3 regions of the Pseudoalteromonas sp. APM04 genome follow, and region 2 is predicted to be linked to each of the others. Evidence: predicted binding sites of a transcription regulator. Region 2 holds the regulator's gene; each other region holds the start of a gene.

Region 1 (6,682 bases), 660 kb from region 2:
TCTTTGTATACTTCTATTTCGTTTGTTGGTTACTTCACACCGATAAGAGAGCTACTCCCCGATTTTATAACCTTTAATGTTGGCGGTTATGCACTAGTGAGCATTTTAGTATTTGCTGTGTGTACATATGGTAACGCAGGCTGGATGCGTGAAATTATGTGTTTGCATATCTGTCCCTACTCACGTTTTCAGTCAGCAATGTTTGATAAGGATACCTACACAGTAACCTATGATGAAAGCCGAGGTGAAAGCCGGGGCCCTCGCTCACGTAAGGTTGCCCACGCAGATTTAGAAATAGGTGACTGTATTGACTGTAACCTATGTGTACAAGTCTGCCCAACAGGCATTGATATAAGAAACGGTTTGCAGGCTGAGTGTATAAATTGTGGTGCGTGTATTGATGCGTGTGACGGCGTAATGGATAAAATGGAGTACCCGCGAGGGTTAATTTCGTATACCACAGAACGTAATCTTGAGACGCCAGAAAATAAAACCAATCCTCTACGAGCCAAAATTATTGGGTATACGGTCATACTAGTGTTGCTAACAGGCGCGCTTGTTGCAAATATTGCACTGCGTAAACCAATGGACTTTGATATTATTCGTGATCGAAATCAGCTATATCGTGTCGACTTTAATGGCTTGGTTGAAAACACATATACCTTAAAGGTCATCAATAAGGCGCAATATGAGCAAACCTTTAACATTAAAGTGGCAGGGCTAGAAAACTTTAAATACATAGGTAAACAAGTATTTACTGTTCAAGCAGGTCAATCGCATAATGTGCCATTATCACTCGTTATGGACCCTTATGACTTAAAAGCGCCTATAACAGAGTTTAATTTTGTATTGTCGCCAGTTAATGAACCGGATGAAACAATTTCGCAATCGAGCAACTTTTTTAGAGCGCGATAGCCGTACTTTCTAATTCGGTAAATATAGCAATAACAAAAGCGGGTTTAACCCGCTTTTCATTTATATAAGAAGAGCATGAGCAAATTTAGCTTTATAGATTTAACCCCAGATTTAATACTTGATGCGATAGAAACCATAGGTATTTATCCCGAGTCTGGGTTACTAGCGCTTAACAGTTATGAAAATAGAGTTTATCAATTTAAAGCCGAAGACGGTCTGCGTTACGTAGTAAAGTTTTATCGTCCCGAGCGTTGGAGTAAAGCACAAATTCAAGAGGAGCACGATTTTGCTTTTGAGCTTGCTGACGCAGAAGTACCCGTTGTAGCCCCTGTTTTACATAATGGACAAAGCTTGTTTGAACACCAGGGTTATATGTTTGTGGTATTCCCAAGTGTGGGTGGGCGATTATTTGAAGTAGATAATTTAGATCAGCTTGATGTTATGGGACGTTTAATTGGTCGAATGCACCAAGTAGCTAAAACCAAACCCTTTACTTACAGACCAACAATAAGCTGTGAAGAATATTTGCATACAGCTAAAGTTCATCTTCAAAAAAGTAACTTGGTGCCAATGGGATTAAGCACTGCTTTTTATACTATTTTAGATTTGGTAATTGAGCAGACACAAAAGCAGTATCAAGATACAAATAGTATTCGCTTACATGGCGATTGCCACGCAGGCAATATATTATGGGCTGGCGATGCGCTAATGTTCGTGGATTTAGACGATAGTCGTCAAGGGCCTGCTATTCAAGATCTATGGATGATGCTCAGTGGCGACAGACCAACGCAACTGTTACAGTTAGACACTTTGGTGGGAGCGTATGAAGAATTTTGTGATTTTGACCACGCGCAACTCAAATTAATTGAACCGCTGCGAGCAATGCGTATTATTCACTACATGGGATGGGTGGCAAAAAGGTGGAGCGATCCAGCTTTTGTGCGGAACTTTTCATGGTTTGCTGATGACAAATACTGGGAGCAACAAATTTTAGCGCTTAAAGAACAACTTGCTGCACTGCAAGAACCGCCGTTAAAGTTATTGCCGTAAATTATTATTTAATGACGAGTACAACGAGACACTAATGCTTAAAAAACTAAAACTGAGCCTACTTCTTTTATGTTTACCATTTGCAGCCTTTGCTGCACAGTTTGAGGCAAATAACCAATACACGATTATTAAAACTGAAAAAAGCACAACACCACAGGTAACAGAGTTCTTTTCATTTTATTGTCCGCACTGTTTTAAATTTGAACCAGTGGCTAAAGCAATTGAAAAAAAACTGCCTGAAGGCACTGATTTTGTTAAAAGTCACGTCAACTTTTTACGTGGTGTATCTCCACAGGCACAAAGTAATTTAAGCTTTGCTTACTTAATCGCAAAACAACAAGGGCAAGCACAAAATATAGCTGACCAAATTTTTAGAAGTATCCATATTCAAGGTGCGCCTTTAACAGAAGTTAAAGACCTTAAAAAGCTATTGGAAGTAAATGGAATAGACAGCGACACATTTGACCAAGCGATTGCAAGCATGCCAATTATTGCCGAAGAGCAAGCAATGCAAGATAAGCAAAACAAATATTCAAAGTTAGGTGCGTTAACTGGTGTACCTACTTTTATTGTTAACGATAAATACAAAATCAATATTAACACCATAAAAAACCAACAAGAACTTGATGAGTTAATTGCGTTTTTATTAGCATTATAAATTTTGGAGCATAAGAATGATTAAACTACTTAAAGCAGGGTTACTTGCATTAGTATTACCGATGGCAGCAACAAGCTTTGCGGCGGACTACCAAGAAGGCGTCCATTACGATGTTATTGCTGAACGTGCCACTAAAAAGCCAGAAGTAAAAGAGTTTTTCTCTTTTTACTGCCCGGCGTGTAATAACTACGAGTCACTGATCAGCGAATTTAAGCCTAAACTAGATAAAAATGTTAAGTTTAAAAAGAGTCACGTTGACTTTGTGGGTGTTCGTAATCCAGAAAACCAACAAATGATGAGCCAAGCACTTGCAACTGCTGAAGTACTTCCTCAGAAAGAGAAACTTATCGCAGCTATTTTTAATCATATTCACACTAAGCGCGCTAAATTTAACGAATTAGCTGACGTGAAAGATGTGTTTGTTGCGCAAGGTGTTGATGGCGATAAGTTTGATAAGTTATTTAAAAGCTTTTCGGTTCGTACATTAAGTTCTAAGATGAAACGTGATCAAGAATACTTTAAAGAAAAAGGTGCTCTTCGTGGTGTACCCACATTTATCGTAAACGGTAAGTATAAATTAAACTTAGGCCGTGAATCGGGTGTTACAGCTCCTGAAGATATCAGTAAATTAATTAATTACTTAGCTAACAAGTAAGTTTAGCTAAAATCAAAAAAGCTCCTTAGGGAGCTTTTTTGCTTTATAAGGATGTAGCAATGAAAAAAATATTAGTATCGAGTTGCTTGCTAGGGCAGCCTGTTCGTTATGATGGGAAAGGACAAACATTACAGCATCCACAATTACGGGTATGGCAAAGTAATAAGAAAATAATATCCTTTTGTCCTGAAGTGGCTGGTGGGCTATCTACTCCTAGAGCTCCTGCTGAAATAATACAGGGGAAAGTAATTACTAATTCAGGCGAAGATGTAACAGAGCAATTTCAAACTGGGGCTAATATAGCGCTAGAACTTTGTAAAAAATATAAAGTTCATTTTGCTTTACTTAAAGAATCGAGCCCTTCTTGCGGACGAAATACAATATATGATGGAAAGCATCGCGGAATAAAAATCGAAGGTCTAGGTTTAACTGCAGCATTATTAATAAAGAATGGAGTTCAAGTATTTAGTGAAGAGCAAATACCAGCACTTATAAAAGCACTGGCACTTTAATTTGGGTTGGTTATTTACGCTGTAAGAAAACACCCGACTCTATGTGATGTGTATAAGGGAACTGATCAAATATCGCAAAGCGCTTAACGTTATGCGAACGCGTTAAATGATCTAAATCGCGTTCCAGTGTGTCAGGATTACACGATATATAAATTATGTTTTCGTAATTAGCCACTAAATCACAGGTTAACTCATCCATACCAGCGCGTGGCGGGTCGACTAATATGGTTTGGCAGTCATAGCTTTTAAGGTCAATACCGTCTAAACGAGAAAAAGTACGTTCGCCATTCATTGCTTGAGTAAACTCTTCGCTCGACATACGAATAATATCTAGGTTGTCTACATTGTTTTTGGCAATATTATATTGAGCAGAGTGAACAGACGATTTAGATATTTCAGTTGCGAGTACTTTATTAAAAGATCCCGCTAGCGCAATAGAAAAGTTACCATTACCGCAGTAAAGCTCTAGTAAATCATTTTTAAGTGGTTTACATAAATCTTGTGCCCACTCAAGCATACTTATATTTACTTTTGCATTAGGTTGCGTAAAGCTATTTTCTACTTGTTGGTAAATTAGTTCTTGGCCATTTACAGTTAATTGCTCTGTTACAAAGTCATCACCTAGCACTTCTTTCTGCTTACGTGCTCGGCCAATAAAATCTATTTTATATTTTTCACTCAGTTTTGCCTTTAGTGACTTAATTTCACGTAGCCATTCATCATCAAGCGGCTTGTGATAAAGCAAGCTCACTAAAATTTCACCACTGAGTGTAGACAGGTAATCTATTTGAAATAGCTTCCGGCGTAAAACCTCGCATGGTTTAAGGTTTTCAATCATCACCTGCATGATTTCACTAACAAGCGGTGCCGCAGGGTCAAACGTATCAACGCGTATTTTTTCTTTAGTTTGCTGATCAAACATTATATGAAACAGATCGTCTCCATCATGCCATACTCTAAATTCGGCACGTTGGCGGTAGTTAATTGGCTCCGAGCTAAATACTTCTAGCTGCTCCACACCAAAACGTTGAAACTGTGAAGTTATACGCTGTTCTTTTTCACTTAACTGCGCTTGGTACTGTGTGGTATCTATTTTAATAACTGCCATTCGCGTTACTACCTTATCTAAGATCTGTTTATCGGCGCTATTGTAGGGAGCGGTTCGCATTTGTCTAGTTTTGGCAAGAATAAATGATGTTTTTTTGCACGGTTTACTTTAGTTTTTTATGCCCTGGCCGATAACAAACTACGCATGCTCAGGAGACGATTCATGAAAATAGGCAATTATGGCTTTATACCAAGCCAGAACATAAACAAATTCAACAACAAAGCTGACGTACAACAACCTACCATCGCGTCTCCGCAAGACAGCTATCAGCAACGAGGTAAAGAATTAGCTGCTAAAGTTTTAGGTGATAAAATGGCAGAGCAGCTTGGTTTGCCAGTCCAAGAAAAAAAAGCAGATAAGCCCCTTTTTGATTTTGAAGCAATAGTTAAAAATGTACTCGACTTTGTCACCGGCGCCGTTAATAAAGCAAAAGCTGATGGTGCCGATGACGATAAATTAAAAGGTATGCTAAGTGATGCCCGTAAGGGGGTGCAAATAGGTATTGATGACGCTGTTGATGAGTTAAAAGAATCCGGCGTTCTGAACGATGAAACCCAAGAGGGAATCAACAAATCAAAAGAAGGTATTTTTGATGGCCTTAATAAGTTTGAAGATAACTTGTTCAACCCAATGCCCGCTAGTGTGGGGGTAACTCAAGCACAATACGCAAGTTTAAGTAATAATGCTCAGTACAGTTTCACAACCGCAGAAGGTGATGAAGTAACGATAAGTTTTGCCGATGCGTTTAAATCTCAGTCTGCTAGTAGCTATCAGCGTGGTAAGGGAGGGGAGGCATTCGTAAGTGAATCATCACAATCGAGAGAGCTTTCATTTTCAATGTCAGTTAACGGCGACCTTAATGATAAAGAGCAAGAAGCAATTAATGAGTTAATGGAAAACCTACAAAACGTAAGTAAGACCTTTTTTAGCGGCGATTTAGAGCAGGCATTCGAAGAAGCGCAAGAGCTTAGTTTAGGCAATGAACAACTTGTCGCATTTTCAATGGATTTACGCCAAACCAAAACAGTTGCTGCAATAAAGGGTTACGAAGAAAATAAACCGGCTCCAGAAAAAGTAATTGCAGATAAAGTAGCGCCTTTTAATGATGACCTCCGAGAGGCATTTTCTAAAGCAACCGAGCTAGGTATTCAAAATCAGTTATCAGGCATTATGCAGTGGCTTAATGAAGATCAAAGTGAGATCGATAAACTGGTTGATTACACAAAAGCTATGTTTGAAAACCTTAATAAGTTAAATAGCGCGACAAAGCAAACAGCAGAGGAAGTTTAACCTCAACATTAAACTACTTTCTTTTGCAAAAATCACATGGCAAACTGCCGTTCTAATCTAATAATAGGAACGGTCGTTTGTCAGCGCATATAATGGTTTTTGATTCAGGGATTGGTGGCACAACAGTACTTGATCATATAAAGCAACGTATCCCGAATGCTCAATATAGCTATTTTATGGATAATGCTTTCTTACCTTATGGAGCTCAAACACAACAAACAATTATTAATCGTTTGTGTTCGCTCATTCATTTCATTAAGTTAAATAAGCTAAACGTCGATTTAATTGTAATAGCATGCAACACGGCATCCACATCGGCATTAAGTGCTGTACGCAAAATTACAGATATACCCATAGTTGGTGTTGTACCAGCAATCAAGCCCGCCGCAGAATTAACACGTTCAAATCACATTGCTTTACTGGCAACACCTGCAACAATAGCGAGCTCATATACAAATAAGTTAATAGCGCAGCACGCTAGTAATGTAACTGTT
Region 2 (6,682 bases):
CCTCTAAATATGGCATTGAGTAATTCGGTGTCCTCTGGATTGTTTTCCAGCTCAACTAACTGTTCAGATAAAAGCTCTAGGATTTCTCCTGCCTCTACAAGAAAGTCTTGTAAAATATCTTCATCGACTTCAAACATGCAGTTACTCTCCTCTTAGAAGCCCAAACTTGATAAAAGATCATCGACTTCATCTTGATCAGATACAACATCATTACGTGATTCTTTATCAATAATAGGGCCTTCTGGACCTGCTAAAGTTTGTTCGTCTAATGGTTCATTTGTTTTTTGTTGTTCTATTTTTTCGGCTTTACTTTCGCTTTGATCAGCGAAGGCTGTCAAAAGATGAATTAAGCTTTCTTCAACTTCTCTAACAAGCTCAATAACTCGGCGAATAACTTGTCCGGTTAAATCTTGATAGTCTTGTGCCATAAGTACATTAGTCATCAAACTTTGCAGCTCATCGGTTTTATGATGAGAATTGTTCATAAACTTATCAATGCTGTGGCATAACGATTTAAACTCCCCTAACTCAATCTCTCGATTCATTAGGCGATCCCATGTCGGTTTGATATGAGATATTTCGTCTGCCAACTGTTGAGCAATTGGTAGGCTAGCCTCAACAGCATCCATTGTTTTATTCGCGGCATTTTCTGTCATTTCTATAACATAATTGAGCCGTTTTTTTGCATCTGGAATAGCATCGGTAGTTAAGTCAGATAAGCGAGTGTCTAGCTCAAAGCTTTTTAAAGCTTCATGCAATTGACGGGTTAACTTTCCAACCTCAGCAAATATTTCAGATTGCTCCTTAGAAGCGGTATCTAAAATTAACTGATTGGCTTTGTCTTGCTCACCGTTTTCTAGAAAAACAACGAGCTGACGAGCTTGTTCTAAAGTTATTTGAGGCGCAGCAAGTGCTGACATAAGCCTCTCCCCCTATCATTAGCCTAAACGTTCAAATACTTTTTCTAATTTAGTTTTGAGTGTTCCAGCAGTAAATGGCTTAACGATATAACCATTAACACCTGCCTGTGCTGCCGCTATAATTTGTTCTTTTTTAGCTTCAGCCGTTACCATCAATACTGGAATGTGTTTAAGCTTATCATCCGCACGTATTGCTCTTAGTAGGTCTATACCCTGCATTCCTGGCATATTCCAATCGGTAACAACAAAATCAAATACTTGATTTTGTAGCATTGGCAAAGCGGTTGACCCATCGTCTGCTTCTTGAACATTAGTGAAACCTAAGTCACGCAACAGATTTTTAATAATACGTCTCATTGTTGAAAAATCGTCAACAACCAGAATTTTCATGTTTTTATCCAAAACATCCCCCAGTGAGGTCTTAACCTTGTTTACTTACTACTAATTTATCCAGTCATTGATTTTAGCTTTAAGCTTAATCATCGCCTGACCATGTATTTGACTTACACGCGATTCACTTACATCGAGTATATGCCCTATTTCTTTTAAATTCATTTCATCGTTATAGTACAAAGACAGCACCATTGCATCACGTTCTGGTAAAGATTTTATTGCACCTAATAGAGACTCGTTAAACCGCTCATTTTTAACATTATTAAACGGTTTGTCTAGCGCTAAATCTTGGCCCACTGGACTGATGGCATCTTCATCAACACCAAGGTCTTCAATACCGAGTACTTTACTTGCATTTACATCGTTTAAGATATGATGGTACTCATTTAACGAAATTTCAAGTTTTTCAGCAACTTCTATATCTGTTGGCTCACGGTTTAAGCTTTTTTCTAAAAAAGCAATTGTTTCGGCCACCAAACGGCTTTTACGATGTACTGAACGGGGTGCCCAATCGCCACGTCGCATCTCGTCAAGCATTGCCCCACGAATACGAATCCCCGCAAAAGTTTCAAAGCTAGCCCCTTTGGTTGCATCAAAACTTTTAGATGCTTCAATCAGACCTATCATTCCTGATTGTATTAAATCGTCCAGCTGCACGCTGGCTGGTAAACGCGCTATAAGATGACATGCCACTTTTTTGACAAGTGATGCATGTTTTTCAACAATCACATTTAAGTTTTGTGCTGATTGATATCCCATAACTTTATTCACCAATGTTGTCATAATTAGCCGTTTACTAGTTTCTCTATGAAAAACTCCAGATGACCTGATGGTTGATTAGGTATTGGCCATTTAACTGCTTTTGTTGCTAACGCTTGAAAAGCAAGTGCCGCCGGCGAATTAGGAAAAAGCTCTACAATAACTTTTTGGCGACGCGTTGCTTTGCGCATATTTTCGTCGTAGGGAACCGTTGCGACCAGGTCCATTGATACATCTAAAAAACGATCGGTCACTTTGGAAAGTTTAGCAAATAACTCTTGCCCTTCACGCATACTACGGACCATATTTGCAACAATTTTAAATTTGTATACACCATGCTCGCGACTCAACACTTTAATGAGCGCGTAAGCATCTGTAATCGATGTGGGCTCGTCGCATACAACAACCATGACGTCTTGTGCCGCGCGAGAAAAACTCAGCACCATGTCTGAAATACCTGCGGCTGTATCGACAATTAAAATATCAAATTCTGTATTTAATTCACTAAAAGCCCGTATAAGTCCCGCGTGCTCTGAAGGCGATAATTCAACCATACTTTGAGAGCCTGACGTTGCGGGTACAATCTTTATACCTGCGGGGCCTTCAACTAAAATTTCATCAAGTTCACATTCACCAGATAAAACATGTGATAAGTTACGTTCAACACGTAGTCCTAGCATAACGTCACAGTTTGCTAAGCCTAAATCGGCATCAAGAACCAACACTCTGTTACCTTGCTGGCCTAATGCAATTGCAGTATTCAGAGAAACATTTGTTTTTCCTACTCCACCTTTACCGCCAGTGACAGCGATAACTTTTACGCCGTTGTTATTGTTTTGACTCATTTTGCGCAGGCCACTTGCTTGATCTAATACTGTGTTAATCATACATCCCTACTGTGCTTGGCGCCACTGCTTGGTGCCTTGAATGTTGTACTTTTGCTCTTTTTAAATAGAGTTGCTCAGCCTTTTTAACTAGTTTTTCAGCATTTGCAACTCGAATATCTTCTGGTACTCGTTGACCGTTAGTAAGATACCCTATTGGAAGGCGATTTTGAATCGCTATACTAATAATCTCACCTAAACTTAAAGATTCGTCTAATTTGGTGAATATACAACCACTTAACTGCACTTTTTTAAAGTGCCTAACGGTTTCTTGCAACACATGTATTTGCGATGTTGCGCTGAGCACTAAATAACTGCGAATATCAACACGCTGATTACGCATTAGCGTATTAAGTTGCTCTGTTAAGCGCAAGTCGCGTTGGCTCATACCCGCAGTATCAATTAATACTAGTCGTTTATTTCGTAAATGATATAAAACTTCAGCTAATTCATTAGCATCTTTAACTTGCTTTACACCACAACCTATAATTCGGCCATAAGTGGCGAGTTGCTCATAAGCACCAATTCTGTATGTGTCTGTTGTGATTAAAGCGACTTTGTCTGCACCGTATTTTTGTGCGCCAAGCGCAGCTAATTTAGCAACGGTTGTTGTTTTGCCAACACCCGTTGGGCCGACTAAGGCGTATACACCGCCTTGACGTAAAATCTCGTTGTTGGTTGTCTGCATCTGATCTTCAACCATTGTTAAAAGTGCTTTCCAACCTTGCTGGCGAGATACATCGTCAGGTACAAAGCACGCCATTTGCTCAGCAACATCTTTATCTATTCCCATACCGACTAAACGATCAATCATGCATGCACGAGTAGGATCGCGTCTTGCCATGTCTTGTTGCATAAGCCCTGACACTTGATGTTCTAACAATTGACGAATGGCATTCATTTCGTCACGCATTGACGAAATTTGCTCACTTTCAGTATGCTTAGTTTCTTCGCGAGGTGTCACTGGACTGTCAAGATCATCAAAACCACTTTCTAAATCATCAAATCCAAGGCTGTCTGCTTGTGTTTGCGGACGCGCTGAAGCTTGACGTTCATTAATGAATATAGGACGAGGACGCTGCTCTTGAACTGGCTCTTGGTAGTTGTCTGTAGTATCAATACCTGATTGAGAAAACATAGAAGCCAATTCTGCAGAACGAGGGCGTGGGGCTTGACGCTCTAATAATGCCTGAAGACTATCGGCTACTTTCGCTTGTGGCTCTGGTTTAGCGCGAAGAGGCTCTGGTTTTACAAAATTATGCACTGGCTGTGTTTTTGTTGAGCTTTGTGCTGGAGCGCTAAGTGCTTGCTCTTTTTTAGGGGCTGCTTTGTCATAATCTACTGCTGCTACAATTTCTACACCGTTAGCTAGTTTTTTATTTGACATAATAACCGCATCAACACCTAATTCGTCTTTAACTTCTTTAAGTACTGTGCGCATATCTTTAGCAAAAAAACGTTTTATTTTCATGATTCAACCCCTTTAAAATCTTATTGTTGGCCAACAGAGCTGACTATCTTGATCTGTCTTTCATCTGGTACCTCTTGATAAGACATCACCCTTAAACCCGGGATGGTGTACTTAACAAAACGAGATAACACAGTGCGTAACATTCCCGACGTTAGCAATATTGAAGGTTCACCGGACATTTCTTGATTTTGATGCGCTTCATTTAGTGACACTTGAAGTCGCTCTGCAAGTCCTGGCTCTATACCGGCACCTTCGTCGCCTGCATTTTGTAGTGACTGATGCAACATCTGTTCCAACTCAGGCGCCAAGGTTATGACAGGGATTTCTGAAGACATGCCTACAGCGTCTTGAACGATTAATCGACGTAATGAAATACGTACTGCAGCCGTTAGCACATCAGGGTCTTGGCTACGTGGCCCATACTCAACAAGGGTTTGTACAATTGAGCGCATATCACGAATTGCAACGCCCTCATTAAGTAGATTTTGTAGTACTTTTACTATCACAGTTAACGGTAATACGTCAGGGACTAAACCTTCAACTAAGCGAGGGTGGCTTTTACCTAACATATCTAATAAGTTCTGTACTTCCTCGTGACCTAACAGCAGTGCTGCGCTGTTAGTAAGCAACTGGCTAATGTGTGTAGCCACAACTGTAGCTGAATCTACCACGGTATAGCCAAGCGATTGTGCTTCGTCTTTTTGATCTGGTTTTATCCATACCGCATCAAGCCCAAAAGCAGGGTCTTTAGTTTCAACCCCTTTAATTGGCCCAAATACTTGACCTGGATTTATTGCTAACTCATCACCATGCTTGAGTTCACCTTCACCGGTAGATACCCCCATAAGCGTAATTCTGTATGCATTAGGGTCAAGCTCTAAGTTATCGCGAATATGTACGGGTGGAACTAAAAAACCCAGCTCTTGAGAGAGCTTTTTACGAACACCCTTAATACGATTTAGCAGCTCTCCGCCTTGAGACTGGTCAACCAAAGGAATTAATCTGTAGCCCACTTCTAAGCCAATTACATCTACTTGCTGAACGTCATCCCAGCCAAGTTCTTTCTGCTCTTGCTTGTTGGCAACGCCCGTACCAGCAGTTCCATTTGCAGCAGCCTCGGCTTCTGCTGCAGCCACTTTTAATTTACTTTGTTGAGTGTAGTAAGCTAAATAACCTAATAATGCACCTAGGCTTAAAAATGCTAAATGAGGCATGCCAGGCACTAAGCCCATGGTAATTAAGATGCCAGAGGCTATAAATAAAGATTTTTCGTTGCCAAGTTGTTTCTTAAACTGGTCGCCCATATTGAGAGACTCGTTTTGGCGTGTTACTACAATTGCGGTACCAATTGATAGTAGTAATGAGGGGAGCTGAGCCACCAAGCCATCACCAATCGTAAGGAGTGTGTAAACTTCCATAGCTTGGCCAAAGCTTAAGTCATGCTGGATCATGCCAACAAATAGGCCACCAACAATGTTAATAATTAAAATGACGATACCAGCAATAGCATCACCTTTTACAAACTTACTTGCACCATCCATTGAACCATAAAAATCGGCCTCGCGGGTTACTTCTTCTCGGCGATCGCGCGCTTGCTCGGCACTAATAAACCCTGCGTTTAAATCAGCGTCAATTGCCATTTGCTTACCAGGCATTGCATCAAGTGTAAAACGTGCAGATACCTCAGAAATACGCCCTGCACCTTTAGTGATTACTACAAAGTTAATAATAATCAGAATTAAAAATACCACTAAACCAACAGCATAATTGCCGCCAATCACAACTGAGCCAAAGGCTTCTATTACCTTCCCCGCAGCATCTCCACCATTATGTCCCTCTAAAAGTACAACTCGTGTACTGGCTACGTTGAGTGCTAAACGCATAATTGTGGCGATAAGCAACACGGCCGGAAACATACCAAACTCAACGGGTTTCATGGTGTAAACCGTGACGAGTAGTACCACCAACGCTAACGCAATATTGAATGAAAAAAGGATATCAAGTAAAAATGGCGGTAACGGTAAAATGACCATTCCCAAAGCTGCAAGCACAAGTAAAGGCGTACCTACGCCTTTTGCATATTCTTTTTTATCTGCATTAAGTTGTTGTAATACCGCTTTAAAACTCATAATTCTACAATTTCAAAAAATTGACACTACGTAGAATTAGCAATAACTATTCCAAGTTAATAAAGGAGTAATATTAATACCTGTAGGCATCAGGAATGGGGAGCTTTTTATTAAGCTTAGTCGGGC
Region 3 (6,682 bases), 360 kb from region 2:
CTGTTTCGAGTATGGCATTCAGGCGAGACTCATCGGCAGACTTTTCTTCTAGCAACATTTTATAACGAACCATTCCGTTAATAACCGCCACGACGCTTGTAATAGCAACCGTTGCTGTAGCAACAGCAATTGCGACAAATGTAAGACCGGCGGATGCGTTAATATCATCGAATAGCAGTGGCGAAGTTGCAACAAAACGGGTTGCTGCCATGCCCATATAGTGCATTCCTGCAACAGCAAGGCCCAAAATAATTGCGCTTATGGTGCGGCTTTGTAGAGGCGTTAATGTAGGGAAAAATTTATCTAAGTTAAATCGACTATAAAGAGCAATAAAAGAAAGTGCTATTGCGACAAATATTGATAAAACAAACATAAGTGGGTCGTAGCGTAATAAAGGAGCCAACTCCATAGCGGCCATGCCGCTATAATGCATTGTGCCAATGCCTGCGCCTAATAATACAGAACATAAACCAAGTATTTTGAAGCTCGCTTTATTGTTAATTAAAATAGAAATTGCAAATAGGCAAGCAAAAAAAGCAGGAAGAAAAGACAATATAGTTATTGTTGGGTCGTATTTAATATTTGTGCAGAGCGAGAAGGCCAGCATACCGATAAAATGCATACTCCAAATACCGGCTGAAAATATAGCAGCGGCAGTAAACTTTGCTAGGCGTTCATAATTATGAAATTTTGTTTCTTTGGCTAAATCAATCAATCGGGTTGTAAAAAAAGAAGCAAATATTGCTATTAAAACAGATATAGATACTAAAAGAGGGTCGTAAACGCCGTTAACTACTAGGCTAGGGTCGTGGTCTGTAATAAAAAATGCAGATAGCATATTGGCTCAAAAATTAGTCTTTAGGTAGCCAGTTTAATATATTCATCATATAAATAAATACTTAATTAACTAGAGCGGTATAAAAAATGAGTTTGATTCAATTTTTTAACGTATAGTTTTCAAGTTATTATTTTTTATATTTATTTTGTCAAACTGATAGAGAAGCATTTTGCTATCATATGAATGACACAGATGATAACCAAAATAGGGTTGCATCAGGTTAGCGCATAAATATTTGTATTGAATACTTAAAATTAGGTCAATGAGAGAAAACAGTGTTTGATTACCAACTAAAAAAAAGTAAACGAAGAAAAACAGTCGCTATAAAGGTTCATGATCAATCTGTCACTGTATATGCCCCCCATTATGTTGCCCAAAAACAAATCGATAGCTGGTTACTTGAAAAGCAACCCTGGATTGAAGCACAATTAAAAAAGCAGCTTAATGCAGTCGATCTTAAGCAGTATCCCCTTATCCATAATAAAATTAAGATATTTTCTGACTGGGTTAAATTAAGTTTTTTAGAAAGCTCATTATCTGATATTCAAGAACACAATAATGTTTTGTTAGTAACACACTCTACTAGAGTAAAAAATTACAATGGTAAATACGAAAGTTTGATTAAACAGTATTTAGAAGAGAAGTTGGCGGCGTATATTGAAATGCGTATCAACTATTATTGCAAAATAATGAAAGAAGAATTGCCTCAAAAATTAAGTATTGCTATATATAAACGCCGTTGGGGGAGTTGCAACAGCAGGCGAGAACTAACTTTTAATTTACACCTAATAGGGGCTCCTCATGCCATGATTGATTATGTAATTGTGCATGAACTTGCTCATTTGCAGTATTTAAACCACAGTAAGGACTTTTGGGCTAGAGTAGAGGCATTTTTTCCTGATCATAAAATTGCATCAGATTGGCTAAAAGCAAACGGAACAAGTTTACAGTGGGTGTTTTAAGCTAATTTGAATATAGGAATATAGGAATATAGGAATATAGGAATATAGGAATATAGGAATATAGGAATATAGGAATATAGGAATATAGGAATATAGGAATATAGGAATATAGGAATATAGGAATATAGGAATATAGGAATATAGGAATATAGGAATATAGGAATATAGGAAAATAGGAAAATAGGAAAATAGGAAAATAGGAATATAGGAATATAGGAATATAGGAATATAGAAGAAGTGGTGGAGGGAGCTGGATTCGAACCAGCGAAGGCTGAGCCGTCAGATTTACAGTCTGATCCCTTTGGCCGCTCGGGAACCCCTCCACACTATTTTTGTTACATTTGGCCCCACTTAACTTAGCGGTAAGAAAAGTGGTGGAGGGAGCTGGATTCGAACCAGCGAAGGCTGAGCCGTCAGATTTACAGTCTGATCCCTTTGGCCGCTCGGGAACCCCTCCAATGCAACGGCGCTGATAATAGCAAAATGTGCCTTTAAGTAAAGAAAAAAGCTAAAGAAAATTTAAATAAAGCCGATAAATATTCATTACTCATTCCAATCGGCTAAAGTCTATGCAAATCGATGATTTGTTAATCACAGAGCAGCAATTAAGTACTCGGTTAAACCAAAGTGTACATGCAGACCGCCGTGGTGAATTTTCATTGCTGTTAGCAATGCTTTCACAAGATGCTTTAGATTTTAGTCAATTTCATTTACCTAAAAGTGAAATTGAAGATAACACAACTCAAGAAGCGCAGTTAAGAGAGCAATTAGGAGCAGGACCAAAGCAGCCATTAGCACCCAGTGAATTTAATATGCTAATTGGGCAGTTTAATGCACAGCGTTTGTCTTCGGTTGGTGAGAATAAAGGCATGGCCGATATAAAGCTAAATCAGTGTTTAAACCCTGAGCCCTTTTCGATTAGAGATGATGTAAACCACATACCCCTACCCATTATAGATAATTGTGAACTTGCTGTGCGCAGGCGTTTACAAAAAGACGAAATAGAAATAGATAATCCAAAAATGGATGTCGCAGGCTTTTATGACGTTCTAACAGACGTAAATCAGCGTGAACCATTACATTTGACGATGGCATAATTTATGATTTCATCAAATAGTGTCTAGTTACACTACCCATCACTGATTAAATTTTACGACTGCACCAAATCCGAATTGACTAAAAATTGATTTAATGTAAAAAAAGCATCCAAAAATTAAATGCAATTGCTATAATGGCTACAAATGGTATGACATGAATGCCGTTATCATTAAACCAAGGTAATTAGGAACGTAATGAAGAAAACATTCACGCTAAATCACGAGAAAATCAAATACCCTCGTATGGTTGATGCTGCAAAGCATGAAGTGAAAAAATATTTGAAAAGAGAGCGCAACAAAACTCTACCAGAAGATGCAGATTATTGGGCATTTGACTGTAAGTTTGGTAAAACGGTTGAAGATGCGCAAGTGGTTCATGTAGCTGAAATCAGCAACTGTATTAGCGATATTGAAAAGCAAGAATTGATGTCTTTTTACTTAGAAATATTGGCAAAACCTGCACAGCGTCAACAGCTAGACCTTGATAACGACGAGTAATAATTAGCGTTTGTGCATATCAAATTATTTAAATGGGCCATTGGCCCATTTTTTATGCCTATAGATTACCTTCAAGCTTTTTTCTTTTGAGCTAGCTCAAAGTATTTTACATCGTTTTAGGGCTTTAACTGTTGAATTGTTATTAACACTACTTTTTCCTTAAATATTAACCACTTAATTAATAGGGGTAGTACTAAACCTAAAAGTTATAGAGGAAGTTGTGTTTAATAAATTTACGAAGCTATGCATTAAATGTGAGTATTTAATTAGCAACGGAGTGAAGTAAATAATGTACTTCACTTAAAAAGAGGGGATTACGCGCTATGGCATTTTTTGTATTTTTTTGCGCTGCCACAAGGGCAATCATCATTCCTGCCAACTTTTATATCAGCGACTGGAAATATAATACCATCGAGATATCGCCACTGGTTTTGCTCTTTTATAAATTGAGAGCGCTCATGTAACACACAATATAGGTTTTGATAAAAATAGGTAGCTTTAAACTCAACGACCCCTTTATTTTCATCGCTGTTTGTTTCAATAACAGATAAGCTTACAAATCGACAACTGGTCGCAAATTCTTTAATTTCATTTACAGGGTTTTCAGCTTGCTTTTCACTTGCATATGTTTGGTATACGTATTTAGCATTTTTTTGTACGTAAGCTGTATACCTAGAGCGCATTAACTGCTCGGGTGTTTCTGCTTGTTTATCACCTAATAGCAGTGGTTCACAGCAATCTTCGTAATTTTTTTGGTTTCCACAAAAACAAGTGTTGTTATTTAAATAATTCATAATTGTTACATAAGATTTAAAACATCATTTTAGCAAGCTTGCTGTATGTAAGGTATATCAAGTACGTCAGAATTTTTAGTAAAACAGTATAACTTTGTTTTTGTGTTACTTAAGTTAAGCGATAAGTTGCTCAATAACTGATTGTTTAACATATCAGTCCATGTAATGACCGCTGCAAAGTTACCATTATGCAGTGCGCTACGCAGTACATATTCTAAATTTACTAAATGTTTTTGCCTAATGACTAATAGTTTACTTGTGTCTATTGAACATGAATCAAGCAAAGCTTTACTAGGAACATGATCTGGTGCGATTAATAAAGTCCAAGCATTTAAACTATTATACTGGTGTAGCACCTTTAACAGCTCAAACGTTGCCGATATATCATCTTCAATTTGAATCACGTTAACACAATCAGATAGTTCGTCTTGTTGATAGCTTTTTACTGTTCTTACGGTTATTGGCTGTAACATATCATCTCGCTCACTGGGTTTATATACAGTACATGCATACAGTAGTTTATACAGTGTTATGGCGCAAGTGTTTTTTTGCTATTTTTTTATACAAATTTATTGTCTATTTTTAAGAATTTTAATTTTAAAGTTTATATCATTGATACTAATCGCTTTTATTTTGATTGGAATATTATTGGGTGAGTGTTGTTTATACAGGTTGAAAAGGTTTGCTTACGTTTTTTATAAATTTAAATTATAGCTCTGTATTGTATACAGTACTTTTACGAGCTAAGTTTCGGGCTTTTACTAAGGGGCAGGGGGGATTAAATGGGCATATTGTAATTGATGAATTTGTTCATATAAACTGGCTGCATAACATTGGGCATCCTTAAAACGCTTTGTTTCTATATATTTTCTTAAATCAGCAAGCGCAACTGTAGCTGGCTCATGACCCTGGCTACTCGATAAGCTAAGCCAAGCAACTCCATGAAATACACTTTGTGGAACACCTTGGCCTTTTACAAAAAACAAGCCTAAATAAAATTGCCCTCGGTGATCACCTGACATTGCCGATAAACGCATCCACTTTGCAGCTAAAGCAGGCTGGTTATTTTTTAAATAATATAGCGCCTTATTCAGCGTACTTTGTTGAGAGTTTTCATTTTCAGGTGACGAATTAGTATCGCCTGGTTGTGTCACAAAAGACAAAATATTGTCTAATTGTTGTTCTAAATCATAACCTGTTGGTGTGGTTTTTATCATATGCTGTCATTCGGTATAGTTAACTACTTCAATAGTTTAGTATATCGCAAGGTAAAATGTCCTGAAAAATATACTTTTTATGATAAAATCTCGCTACTTTTTATTGTTGTAAGTTCATTATGTTAGAAGCTTTATTTAAAATTAACGAAAATGGGTCCACGGTTCGTCGAGAATGCATCGCCGGAATGACTACTTTTATCACAATGGTTTACATTGTATTCGTGAACCCTGCGATGTTAGCAGAAGCGGGAATGGATCAAGGTGCTGCTTTTGTTGCTACTTGTATTGCTGCTGCAATAGGTTGTTTTATCATGGGGTTATGGGCCAATTACCCATTAGCTTTAGCACCTGGCATGGGGTTAAACGCCTTCTTTACGTATGGCGTTGTATTAGGTATGGGATACACCTGGGAAGCTGCGTTGGGCGCAGTATTTATGTCGGGTTGTATATTTTTATTATTAAGTTTATTTAAGGTTAGAGAATGGATAATAAATGCCATTCCATTAGTTTTAAAACGGGCTATTGCGACAGGCATTGGCGCATTTTTAGCCTTAATAGCACTTAAAAATGCAGGCATTATTGTGGCAAGCCCCGCTACATTTGTGCAGTTGGGTGACATAACATCTGCGGGACCGTTACTGGCTATATTTAGCTTTTTTATTATTACGGCATTGTTATATCGTGATTTTAAAAGTGGAGTGTTGATCAGTATTTTATTGGTTACTGCTATCTCACTTGGTTTAGGTTTAGTTGAATACCAGGGAATTATTGCTGCACCGCCTTCAATTTTACCTACTTTTATGCAGTTGGATTTTGCTGCTGCTTTAGAACTTTCAATGCTTAGTGTTATTTTTGCATTTTTGTTTGTCGATTTGTTTGACACGTCAGGTACTCTTGTAGCTGTAACGCAAAAGGCTGGTCTTGCAGATGAAAAAGGAAACATGCCACGCTTAGGACGTGCACTCAGTGCCGATAGCTCAGCTACCATTGCAGGTGCAATGTTAGGTACCTCAACAACCACATCTTATATAGAGTCAGTTGCGGGTGTATCTGTTGGTGGGCGTACAGGTTTAACTGCAGTGGTAGTTGGTTGCTGCTTTTTGCTAATGATGTTCTTTGCACCGTTAGCTAATATGGTACCAGCTTATGCAACAGCGGGCGCAATCTTATATGTTGCTGTACTTATGTTACAAAACCTAAAGTTTGTGGACTGGGACGATATGACAGACGCTATTCCAGTAGCCGTTGTGCTGTTAATGACGCCGCTTACGTTTTC

Evidence for each region. The regulator FliA, encoded in region 2, starts transcription of late flagellar genes. The targets are predictions, from matches to a motif close to CTAAAGNTNNNNNNNNNNNNGCCGATA.
Region 1: a site for FliA is predicted at 5,005-5,031, ahead of MTP24_RS01435 (DUF5610 domain-containing protein). Genes of this name have one in related genera too.
Region 3: a site for FliA is predicted at 2,309-2,335, ahead of MTP24_RS06240 (VC2046/SO_2500 family protein). Genes of this name have one in related genera too.

Annotation. Positions count from the first base shown of each region.
Region 1 is NZ_CP094441.1:289,024-295,705, forward strand. It holds gene ccoG (cytochrome c oxidase accessory protein CcoG) at 1-915, shown strand, start outside; gene MTP24_RS01410 (serine/threonine protein kinase) at 991-1,965, shown strand; gene MTP24_RS01415 (thiol:disulfide interchange protein DsbA/DsbL) at 2,000-2,623, shown strand; gene MTP24_RS01420 (thiol:disulfide interchange protein DsbA/DsbL) at 2,640-3,278, shown strand; gene MTP24_RS01425 (DUF523 domain-containing protein) at 3,338-3,790, shown strand; gene trmA (tRNA (uridine(54)-C5)-methyltransferase TrmA) at 3,801-4,898, opposite strand; gene MTP24_RS01435 (DUF5610 domain-containing protein) at 5,061-6,188, shown strand; gene murI (glutamate racemase) at 6,266-6,682, shown strand, end outside.
Region 2 is NZ_CP094441.1:944,746-951,427, reverse strand. It holds gene MTP24_RS04490 (chemotaxis protein CheA) at 1-137, opposite strand, end outside; gene MTP24_RS04485 (protein phosphatase CheZ) at 153-920, opposite strand; gene cheY (chemotaxis response regulator CheY) at 939-1,322, opposite strand; gene MTP24_RS04475 (RNA polymerase sigma factor FliA) at 1,362-2,072, opposite strand; gene MTP24_RS04470 (MinD/ParA family protein) at 2,099-2,959, opposite strand; gene flhF (flagellar biosynthesis protein FlhF) at 2,952-4,427, opposite strand; gene flhA (flagellar biosynthesis protein FlhA) at 4,448-6,556, opposite strand; gene flhB (flagellar biosynthesis protein FlhB) at 6,630-6,682, opposite strand, start outside.
Region 3 is NZ_CP094441.1:1,304,981-1,311,662, forward strand. It holds gene MTP24_RS06220 (MHYT domain-containing protein) at 1-838, opposite strand, end outside; gene MTP24_RS06225 (SprT family zinc-dependent metalloprotease) at 1,114-1,800, shown strand; tRNA gene MTP24_RS06230 (tRNA-Tyr) at 2,039-2,123, opposite strand; tRNA gene MTP24_RS06235 (tRNA-Tyr) at 2,173-2,257, opposite strand; gene MTP24_RS06240 (VC2046/SO_2500 family protein) at 2,370-2,897, shown strand; gene MTP24_RS06245 (DUF6172 family protein) at 3,093-3,395, shown strand; gene MTP24_RS06250 (YchJ family metal-binding protein) at 3,710-4,189, opposite strand; gene MTP24_RS06255 (SulA-like leucine-rich domain-containing protein) at 4,219-4,662, opposite strand; gene MTP24_RS06260 (sel1 repeat family protein) at 4,951-5,406, opposite strand; gene MTP24_RS06265 (NCS2 family permease) at 5,526-6,682, shown strand, end outside.